3 regions of the Ruegeria hyattellae genome follow, and region 2 is predicted to be linked to each of the others. Evidence: riboswitches for the same ligand, from Rfam matches in the RefSeq annotation. Region 2 holds a riboswitch; each other region holds the start of a gene.
The links. A riboswitch is a leader RNA that binds a small molecule or an ion and turns the genes downstream of it on or off. The one in region 2 is predicted to bind cobalamin.

Region 1: another riboswitch for cobalamin. It lies ahead of AB1E33_RS04785 (DUF1636 family protein); the one in region 2 lies ahead of AB1E33_RS15105 (energy-coupling factor ABC transporter permease).
Region 3: another riboswitch for cobalamin. It lies ahead of AB1E33_RS07950 (hypothetical protein); the one in region 2 lies ahead of AB1E33_RS15105 (energy-coupling factor ABC transporter permease).

What each region holds. Positions count from the first base shown of each region.
Region 1 covers NZ_JBGOSH010000002.1:179,667-182,934, forward strand. Annotated here, with positions in the region: gene AB1E33_RS04770 (FecCD family ABC transporter permease) at 1-76, opposite strand, end outside; gene AB1E33_RS04775 (ABC transporter substrate-binding protein) at 78-1,025, opposite strand; gene AB1E33_RS04780 (ABC transporter ATP-binding protein) at 1,044-1,829, opposite strand; gene AB1E33_RS04785 (DUF1636 family protein) at 1,826-2,032, opposite strand; cobalamin riboswitch at 2,284-2,488, opposite strand; gene AB1E33_RS04790 (DUF6525 family protein) at 2,655-2,927, opposite strand; gene AB1E33_RS04795 (DUF1826 domain-containing protein) at 3,033-3,268, opposite strand, start outside.
Region 2 covers NZ_JBGOSH010000005.1:364,077-367,344, forward strand. Annotated here, with positions in the region: gene AB1E33_RS15095 (DUF302 domain-containing protein) at 1-241, opposite strand, end outside; gene cobF (precorrin-6A synthase (deacetylating)) at 324-1,067, opposite strand; gene AB1E33_RS15105 (energy-coupling factor ABC transporter permease) at 1,127-1,804, opposite strand; cobalamin riboswitch at 1,853-2,041, opposite strand; gene cobA (uroporphyrinogen-III C-methyltransferase) at 2,078-2,797, opposite strand; gene AB1E33_RS15115 (cobyrinic acid a,c-diamide synthase CobB) at 2,794-3,268, opposite strand, start outside.
Region 3 covers NZ_JBGOSH010000003.1:101,724-104,991, reverse strand. Annotated here, with positions in the region: gene AB1E33_RS07965 (response regulator transcription factor) at 1-93, shown strand, start outside; gene AB1E33_RS07960 (alpha/beta hydrolase family protein) at 104-961, opposite strand; gene AB1E33_RS07955 (TetR/AcrR family transcriptional regulator) at 1,064-1,627, shown strand; cobalamin riboswitch at 1,646-1,851, shown strand; gene AB1E33_RS07950 (hypothetical protein) at 1,942-2,334, shown strand; gene AB1E33_RS07945 (ankyrin repeat domain-containing protein) at 2,339-3,268, opposite strand, start outside.

The DNA.
Region 1 (3,268 bases), on a different contig from region 2:
CATAGATGGTCGAAATCAACAAGAGAGCGGCTAGAACGACCGCCCCCATCAAAAGTGTCAGGCCATGTCGGCCCATATCAGTTCAGACCCGAATGCATAGCTTTGGCCATTTTCGAGATCGCTTCGATATTTGCCGGTCCGGGGGTCAGTTCCTCGTACCGCAGACCAATCCAGCGCTCGTTCTTCACGGCATCAGTCTGGGACATTACCGGGTGTTCCTGCAGAAACTTGAACGTATCCTCGGCACCATTTCCAGTCTGGTAGTCCAGCAGCACCAGGAATTCCGGGTTCGCTGCAGCTACGGACTCCCACGACGTTCGGCCCCAGCTTGTTTCCATGTCATGGGTTACGTTCTCACCCCCTGCGGCGGCGATCATCGCGTCGGGGATGGCAAACTTGCCAGCCGTAAACGGCGCGTCCGCCGGCCCATCCAGCAGGAAGACGCGCGGTTTGGGCAAATCAGCAGTCTGGGTTTCGATCGCAGTCAGTTTCACTTTCCAGCCCGAAACCAATTCCTCCGCCTTTTCTTCCACATGCATCACTTTGCCCAGACGCATAACGTCGTCGAACAGCAGGTCCATGCTGGCCTCGGGACGGCCCTTGTCCAGATGCACGCAGCTTTCGGTCAGAATCATAGTCTTTATGCCAAACGGGGCGAGTGTGTCGGGAGTGACGTCGCCACCGGGTTTCATGCCGTAATACCAGCCTGCGAAGAACAGGTCGGTTTCCACAGCTACGAGGTTTTCAACGGTAGGGTACTTCGGTGCTAGCTCTTGAATATCGCCGCGTAGCGTGTCGAATTCCGGGCTGGTCCTGTACCAGCCTGTGATGCCGGTCAGGCCAACGATCTTTTCCTGAAGGCCAAGTGCGAAAGCCATGTCAGTCATGTTCATGTCGTGCACGACCAACCGCTCCGGCTGGGTCTCAAAGACAAGCGGTTCGCCGCAATTGTCAACGATGACCTCATGCGCAGAGGCACCGCTTGCCATGGCTGTTGCCAGCGCCACGGACCAGATGTGTTTCATTGGTGAATGTTCCTCGGTTTAAGTTGAAACTATGGTTTTTCGGATATCCAGCGCCGGGATCACGCGGCCTTCGTGGTGAAAGCACAGGTAATCGACGCCGAACGTGTCGCGAACCCGGTCAGGGGTCAGCACTTCAGCCACCGGGCCAAAGCCGGTCAACCGTGTGGATTTCATCAACGCCACATGGGTGGCGAATTCTGGGATCATCACCAGATCGTGGACGATCATCACGACCGTGATCCCCAGATCGGCGACCAGAGACAGCATCCGGCCTTTGGCATCCGGGTCGAGGTTATTGGTTGGTTCGTCCAGAAACAGCAAAGAGGGATTCTGTGCCAATGCCCGGGCGATATGGGCGCGTTGACGCTCGCCCCCGGACAGCACCGCCATCCGCTTGTCGGCGAGCGCACCAAGGCCTGTCATCTCCAGGATCCTGCTTAGTTCCCCGGCGTGTTCATCCGGTGAGCGATCGGACCAGATCGGAATCTGACCGAGTGCGACGTAGTCCCGCAAGAGTAGCCTGCCATCCGGAAGCTCTTGCTGGCTGACAACGGCGATCATTCGGGCGCGCTCTTTGGCGGGCATCTGCTTCAGGCTGCGGCCTTTGACCAGCACATTGCCCAGAACCACTGCAGCCGTCCCGCATAAAAGATTCAGCAGCGTCGTTTTTCCGGCCCCGTTCGGGCCGGCGATTGCCAAAATCGCGCCCTCGTGCAACTCAAACGAGGCGCCTTGCAACAGGGCATCGCCGTTGAGCGCATGGTACTCAAGATCACGTGCAACCAAAAAGGTCGAGGTCGTCATGTTGGCTCCTCCAACTGGATTCGGGGCAAGCGAGAAAGAGTTTTTGTGAATAATGTTTCCGGTCGGTCGGTGGCGCGGGTCCAGCCATCCGAGCTATCGTGGTATTGTTGCGCGAATTCGGCCAGCGCCTCGATGTCTTCTGCGCTCTCAATGTCACCAAACAGGTACTGCGCTTTGCCGACGGCCTGAAACCCGACGGACATCGGACGTGCGCAACCGGCCATGCGGCAACGCTACGAACAACGAACCCCGCAGGCAACTTGTCTGTCAACGTATTGCGTATGGCATCAACAGGCACTGTGCCGCTACAGGTCGAACAGATCAGAAGGAAATGGTCATGTGCATCTGGCATTGCCCGCTCCGCTTGAAGCCAAGCGAGGCCAGAAGGTGCCGATCATGTAAACACGTATCAGACGTGCCATCAAAGCCCCCTTCCGGGACGCCCCGCCCCTGGTTGGTTAAAAACATGATGGCAGGTCTCCTGACTTGCGGGTCGAAGCTTGGCCATCCTTCCCGGCTTTTGGCCAGTGGTTTTTGGCATCGCTTACCGCTTACAGTTGCGGGGGCAGTAACGGACTTGGTGCCAATTGGCAGACCTCACCGTATTCCCTTTTCATCCCATTGGCGAACCATCGGGAACCATCTGATCCTTGGTTGTCTTAGACCGAGCGCCATGTCAATCGAGACTTGAAGCAACAGCCCTTTAATCAAAGCTTAAGCGCTCAGAGTCTTTAGGCTTTCTCTTGAGCAGTCGCTGGGAGAGCGGAGCCAAGAGCAACAAGGGTAGCAATGGCAAGCTGCAATGGAAGAAACATGGGTTTTCCTTCAAGTTTGAGCATTGGCTATGAAAACGGTTGATTTCCGGTCGCGGGCGAGCGTTTTGGCCTTGGCCTGGCTCAGCGGTATGAGTGTTTCGTCCGGCGTCAGTCCTTTGGCCTGCAACTTTGACCAAATGCTCCGCGCGGATGCCGGGGACCTCCGTAGCGCAGCTTCAGACAACAACTGCCTCAATGGGGTTGGTAGGCAGTCAAACGCGGCTATGGAATTGCCAGAGCGCCGTTTCCGACGCAGGCTGCTTTGACCCAGATTGCGGCTCATGCCTCGTCGTCCGGATCAAACGCAGGGTCCAGCACCAGGACGCGCCGGGTCTCTTCCGTGCCTCCGATTGGAGGCCAGAGATACAATATCATTCTGAAGCCACTCTCATTCGCGACCAGCAATCAAACCAGACATATCACAGACGTGCCGCATGGAGGTCTTGACCGCGTTCAGCGGCAGAATAACGCGGCCGCGTGGCAGAACTTCCGGACTGAGGCGATCAAGCCAAGTCTGCACATCCGGTGGGGATTGTCGACGCCAGACGGATGCAACACAGCCCGGTTGCAGGAACGTATTGAGCGAAGCCGCATCATGTCCGGCGGCGACGCCGATTTTTTGCA
Region 2 (3,268 bases):
ACACGCCGATGACGCGATTGCCCGGTATGGTGATCCCACGCGCGGCGGCGGCCTTGGTCGGCCCGGCCTGCGTCACCACAATCAGCCCGTTTTGTTTCACCGCAGCTTTCAGGTCGTTGACGAGTTGGTCATGGGATTTGCCGGTCGGCAGAACGGTCCACCCTTCGCGCGCAGACATATCATCTGCATGGGTCATTGTGGCGGTCAGCAGGGCAACAAAAAGAGAAGCGATTCTGAGCATGGCATCCTCCGAGGTCCACGGGTCCTTGATGCCATGTCGCGCGGACGAGTGGCATCACTTTTCCGTGGACCGAGCCGTGCGATCAGCCCGCGCACCTGCGCAGGAGATAGATATCCATGATCCAACCATGCTCGGTGCGGGCAGCGGCGCGTGTGTCAATGATCCGCTGACTGACCTCTTGCAGGGGGCCATGGATCAGGATCTGCTCCTTCATCCCGACAAACGCGCCCCACCAGATGTCATAGAGCGCGGGGTCGAGCGACTGAAACGAACACTCGCCATCCAGCATCACGGCAACCGAGGTGACAGGGTCGGGCCAGCCCTCGTCGCGGATGCGCCGCCCGGTGGTGACAATATAGGGCGCGCCAAGCTCGTTGATCGGGATCGCGTGGGCAGCGGTCAGCGCCTGAAGGGCGGTAATGCCGGGTATGACCCGGATCGTCGGTTTCGGGTCCAGCCGGTCTGCGATGCGCAGCGAACTGTCATAGAGCGACGGATCGCCCCAGATCAGCAGGGCAACGCGGCGTGCATCAGGATGCTCTGCGATCGCCTCCTGCCAGCGCCCCGCGATGGCGTCGTGCCACTCTTCCACGCCTTGCAGGTAACCATCGTCGGCGTGGCGTTTGGGGATGTCGAAATGGACAAGCGGCGGCGGACTGTCACTCAGATCGGTAATGATCTGTTCGCGCAGACCGGCCAGATCCTCTTTGCCGCTGCCTTTATGAGGTATCAGGATCAGGTCCGCGTCGCGAATCGCGCGCGCGCCCTCGCGGGTCACGTGATCGGGGTTGCCGGTGCCGATGCCGATCAGAAGAAGCTCTTGCATAAAAAACAATGGCTCCGACCCATTTCGAGCCGGAGCCATCCTTTGCACGTTAGATCAGATCAGGCCGCGTGATAAAGGCGGGAGGTGACCAGACCGGACTCCTTCAGACCCTTCAGCGACTTGGCGCCCGCCAGAACGGCAAGATCGAAGATCGGCTCGACCAGAACCACCAGCATGTAGGCCAGCCCAAAGCTGCCAACGGCGGCCATGTTCTCGGCGCCGAAACCCTGACCGTAAAAGGCCCAGAAGGCGACCCAGGCGATTACGCCGCCCTGATAGGCCGCCGACAGTTTCAGCACGTCCGCATAGCCCAGATCGACATAAGCGATGTCTCGCGGCAGCGCACGCTTGGCCAGCGCATGGATACCGAAGAGCGGCACCAGCAGGGTGGTGAGGTTCACGAAATACATCGGCACGTCACTGGGTGCGAACAGTAGGCCCTGAATCGCCAGACCAGCGGCCAGACCGACCGCAGCGGGTGCGGTGCCCAGAATCAGCAGCAGCGTGGTACCCAGAATGAAGTGAACCTCGGAAATGCCGACCGGGAAATGCGGCAGCACCTCGAAGAAGATGAAGACGCTCAGAGTGGCAGCGATGGAGCGCGCGATGAACGAAGTCGCGGCGCGCTCTTTCAGATCGTCTGCGATCAGTTTCAGAGAATACCCAGCGGCAGCGGCTGCTGTTCCGTAGGCGAAAACCATTTTTGCGCCATGCACGACGCCCGGTTCGATATGCATGTATAGTCTCCTTTCCGCCAACCCCGGCGAATACGTGCGCCGGTTGCCCGGCTGTTTCAATTCACGGCAGGTTTCCTGACTCACGGATCGTCACAAGCGAGGACCTTCCCGGCGTTATGCCAGTGGCGATTACCACGCTTGCTCCCCGATTACAGTTGCGGGGGCAGTCGGGGATTTGCACCCCGTTCCCTTTTTCCCGGACCTTGCGGCCCGAGCACCGTATCCGCACTCTTGTCTTGCCAACCCCATTTGCGTCAACCCTAAAAGCGGCATTCATCCATCCGCGAGCGGCCCATAGAGGATTAGCGCGGGTGCGGTCCCGATTTCCGAGGCCAATTGATCCGCCAATGCGCCCATCGTTGTGCGCTGCAGGCTCTGACCGGGCGTCGAAACGGATTGTGCCAGCAGGGCCGGCGTGTCCAGCGGCAGGCCATGCTCGTGCAGCGCCTCGACAAGTAGAGGGAAGGTGCGTTTGCCCATGAAGACAACCGTGGTCGCCATCGGGTCGGCCAGCGCGGCCAGATTCAAGTCCGAGGGCAGCTTGCCGCTGATATCGTGACCGGTCACGAACTGTACCCGCCGTGCGGTCAGCCGCCGGGTTAGCGGAATGCCCGCCGCCGCTGCCGCCGCGCAGGCCGAGGGGATGCCGGGGATGATCTCATAACCGATCTCGGCAGCGCGCAGGGCGACCAGCTCTTCCTCAAGTCGGCCGAACATGCCGCCATCGCCGGATTTCAGCCGCACGACGCGTGCGCCGTTTCGGGCGTAATCCACCAGCAACCGGCTTACATGGTCCTGCTTGGGCGAGGGGCGACCGGCACGTTTGCCGACGCCCACCAGATCGGCGTCCTCGCGTGCATGGCTCAGGATCGGGCCGCTGCTGAGGTCATCGAACAGGATCGCATCGGCCTTTTGCAGACGGTCCACCGCTTTCAGCGTCAATAGCTCGGGGTCACCGGGGCCGGAGCCGACGAAGGAGACAAATCCGCTCATGACCGAGCCTCGGCGATCATGTGAAAGAAGGTCCCCGTCACAGTTCCACGAACCGAGCCGGTTTGCGGGCCTTCCACGCCTTCGGCATCCACCACGCGAGCCAGCGGCGCGTCGGGCTGTTCGAGGATCGAGGAATAGTGGAACTCATGCCCGCGCAGCGCCGAACCGGTGTCGAAGCCTGGCATCGGTGCGATCAGAGTGGCCTTGCGGTAGCCAAGGTTGAACTTGCGTTTCTCATATGACGTAACCAGCCCAAGAAGGCCCGCCATCGGATGCCGTATGCCCTCCTTGTCGACCAGCGCCGCGCCCAAAGCCATGTAGCCACCGCATTCGCCATGCACCGGCTTGGTTTCGGCATGTTTGCGCAGGCCGTTCAGATAGACCTGAGCAGAGGCAAGCCTGCCCGCATGCAGTTCCGGGTAGCCGCCGGGCAGCCAAACCAGATCGGCGTCCGCAGCAGGGGCCTCATCC
Region 3 (3,268 bases), on a different contig from region 2:
ACCAAGCTGCGCGAAGACCCCAAGAACCCACGCCTGATCAAGACGATCTATGGCGCGGGGTATATCTTTCTGGGCGACGTGGAATGGCTCTGACAAAGGCCAATCAAGCGATAATCTCGGGCCAGAGCGCCGCATTCGCGCGGGTGAACACTCCCAGATGGCCTACCTTGCGCAACCCGAATGCGGACGGCTCAAGCGGGACAAGCGTGGCGCGCCCGTCAAAGAGCCGTGCCAGCCGTTCGCTGGCGACTGCCGGGCAGACGTCGTCATCGGTAAGAGTGACCATCTTTACAGGCGCGTCGCTGCGTCGCCAGTTGGGCTGCGGCAGGGTCCAACCAGCATCGGGCAAATAGGAATCGCGCGAGGTACACCAGCGCCGCCATTCCCAATACACCCCTGCGGGCAAATCGGGGCCAAATCCGATCAGTCGGCCGGGCAAATAGCCCGCAAGGCGGGTGGCGAGCGGCCCGTGACCGAACCAGAACAGGCGCGCTAGACCCTGATAAGGCCAGGGGTGGTCGCCATGATGTACTAGGCCGGAACAGACACTGATCATGCGGCTAATGTCCTCGATCCCGTCCTGCATCGGCATCGCCATCGCGCCCAGAGAATGGCCGATCACCCAAAGCGACGTACCCGGAAAGCGCCGCCGCACCTCTGCACGCGCGGCGGGCATGTCGATCAGAATCCAGTCCGACATTTTGACCCGTGAGGTCCGTAGTGGTCCGCTGCGCGAAGTCTCGAAATCGCGGTAATCATAGGTCAGGACGGCCATGCCGTGGGATTCGGCCAGCCAGCGCGCGAAGTGGCGGTAATACGACTGTGGCACGCCGGTGGCACTGTTGATCACCACCGCCGCGACAGGGTCACCGATCGGCAGGAACAATTTCCCCGACAGCGTCGCGGGCCCGGCATCAAAGCAGATGTCATGGGTCAGGATGGTTGTCTGCGCATCAAGCATGGGCGCTCTCCCGTTGCTAGACCGATTGGTCTATTGATCATATGTGTGGACCAATTGGTCTAGTCCTGTCAATATCCAAGAGCGATGAAAGAAAAACGTCCTATGCCCACCAAGGATCGGCTGATCCGGACCGCTGCCGAACTGTTCCGGCGCAGCGGCTACAACGGCGTAGGTCTGAACGAGCTGCTGACGGCAGCGAATGCGCCGAAAGGATCGCTGTACCACCACTTTCCGAATGGCAAACCGGATCTGGCACTGGCGGCGGCGACCTGGGCCTCGGACCGAATGCTGCGGATGATCGCCGTGGCCTATGAACCGGCCAGCAGTTTTGCCGAGGGGACGCAGGCCCTGTGCGCGCGGCTGGCAGAAATTTTCGATCGCTCGGGAAAGTGGGATGGATGCCCGATCTCGAGTACCTTGTTCGAAGGGCCCGATAACGAGGCGTTCCGCTCCCATGCCGCGCATCTTTATGAGGGCTGGATTTCCGAAGCGACGCAGCACGCCAAGCGGCTTGGGGTCAAGACGCCGCAGGCTACCGCCGAAGAGTTCTTCATGCTGATCCAGGGCGCTTGGCAATTGTCACGTGCCCGGAGAAGCTCGGCCCCGTTGCGGGCGCTGCCCACCATCGTCAGGCGCGGCGTGGGGACCGGGGACGGAAATTCTTGACAGACTCGGGCGGCAAGGACTAGCGGTTGTGTGATGGTTCTCACACCACATCTGTGGTTGGGATGAAAAGGGAACTCGGTGCGGTCCTGACAAGGCCAAATCCGCGACTGCCCCCGCAACTGTAAGCGGAGAGTGATGCCGTATGACCACTGGCCGAAAGGTCGGGAAGGGCGGCAAAGCGACGACCCGCAAGTCAGGAGACCTGCCATCGGAACTGAAACTCGAACGCGGGCGGGGTGTCCGGTGCGGGTCTGATGGCTGCACTTGGTCACGGACGTTCACAAGCCCCTTCCCGTCAGCGCGGAGGGCGCGATGTGATCTGGACGAAGAACAACCGAACGTTTGCGGAAACCCAATGTCTGATAACCGGCAAACCTTGCCCGGCGCTTGCTCGGATGGTGGATCGGCTGGCCGATGCCATGGCCTCGGCCCGCGCGGTGACGGCGCCGGATTTCGAGATCGACGGCAGCGCGCAGCTTGCCCATTGCGGGCAGGACTGCACGGCGGTCTACCGGGCCAACCATGCGCGAATACGTATGTTCGCCGGTGTTGCCGAGACCGCCGATCTCGACATCATGGAACTTTATGCCAACGCGATGATGGACCCGGAGGGGCAGGGCTTCCCCGCGCCCGACAGCGCGCCGCCCTGCGCCATGATCGAACTGCGCCTACCCTTGATCGAGCATCAGGCACAGGCCGCAGCATGATCCGTCAAGGCACGTTTTCTGTGACCTGATCGGGATGGGCCTCTGCCCATTCCTCCATGATCCGAGTCAATTCTGGGTCGCCGCTTGCCTCTATCAGGTTGCGCCCCAGCGGCGCACACGCCGCTAGCGCGTGCGACAGGCAGGTGGCGTGATCGCGGATATCCCGGTGCGGATTATTGTCCGCACCGTGCAGAATGGTCGACACCAGCCCGCCGCCATAGCCGTTCACATGGCCCAGATCCGGAGACAGCGTAAGAAGATAGATCATCATATCCGGCAACCCCTCCCACCCGGCGACCTGAAGGGCGGTCAGCCCCTCGCGATCGGGTGCCTCGGGGTTCAGGCCAAGGGCGACCAGACGTTTCACATGGTCCAGTTTGCCGGGAAGATGCAGGATCGACCGGATAAGGGTACGGTATTCATCAGGCAGGCTGGCCGCGTCCACAGACGCGCCGGGCAGCAAAGTCCCATCAGCGGCCTGGGCCAGAAGCTGCTCTGCTTGGGTGAGCTGTGGGGCCTTGCCTGTCGCCTCAATTGCGCGGGCAAGCGTCGAATTGCCGAAGACCCGCGCGAAACCATAGGCGGAATAGCCTTTATAGAGCCTGCTTGGATCGCCACCATGGGCAAGCAACAGGTCCACCACCGGCCCATCGCACATACGCCGCGCAGCCTGATGCAGGGCGGGCATGACCCAAGGTTCTTCACCTCCGACAGGGTCATCGTTGAACTCTTCCACCTGAGCGCCATGGTCGAGCAGCAGGCGCACCGCTTCGGGGTCGTTGAAGTCCAACGCCCTCAGCAACGCGTTTGTCCCGCGTGGCTCGGCTCCGGCGGCAAGCAGCATTTGCAGCCCCGTGTGATGCCCCAGCTCGGTCGCGTGATACAGCGACTCACCGTCATTCGGATCGGCACCGTGATCCAGCAGCCATTGGGC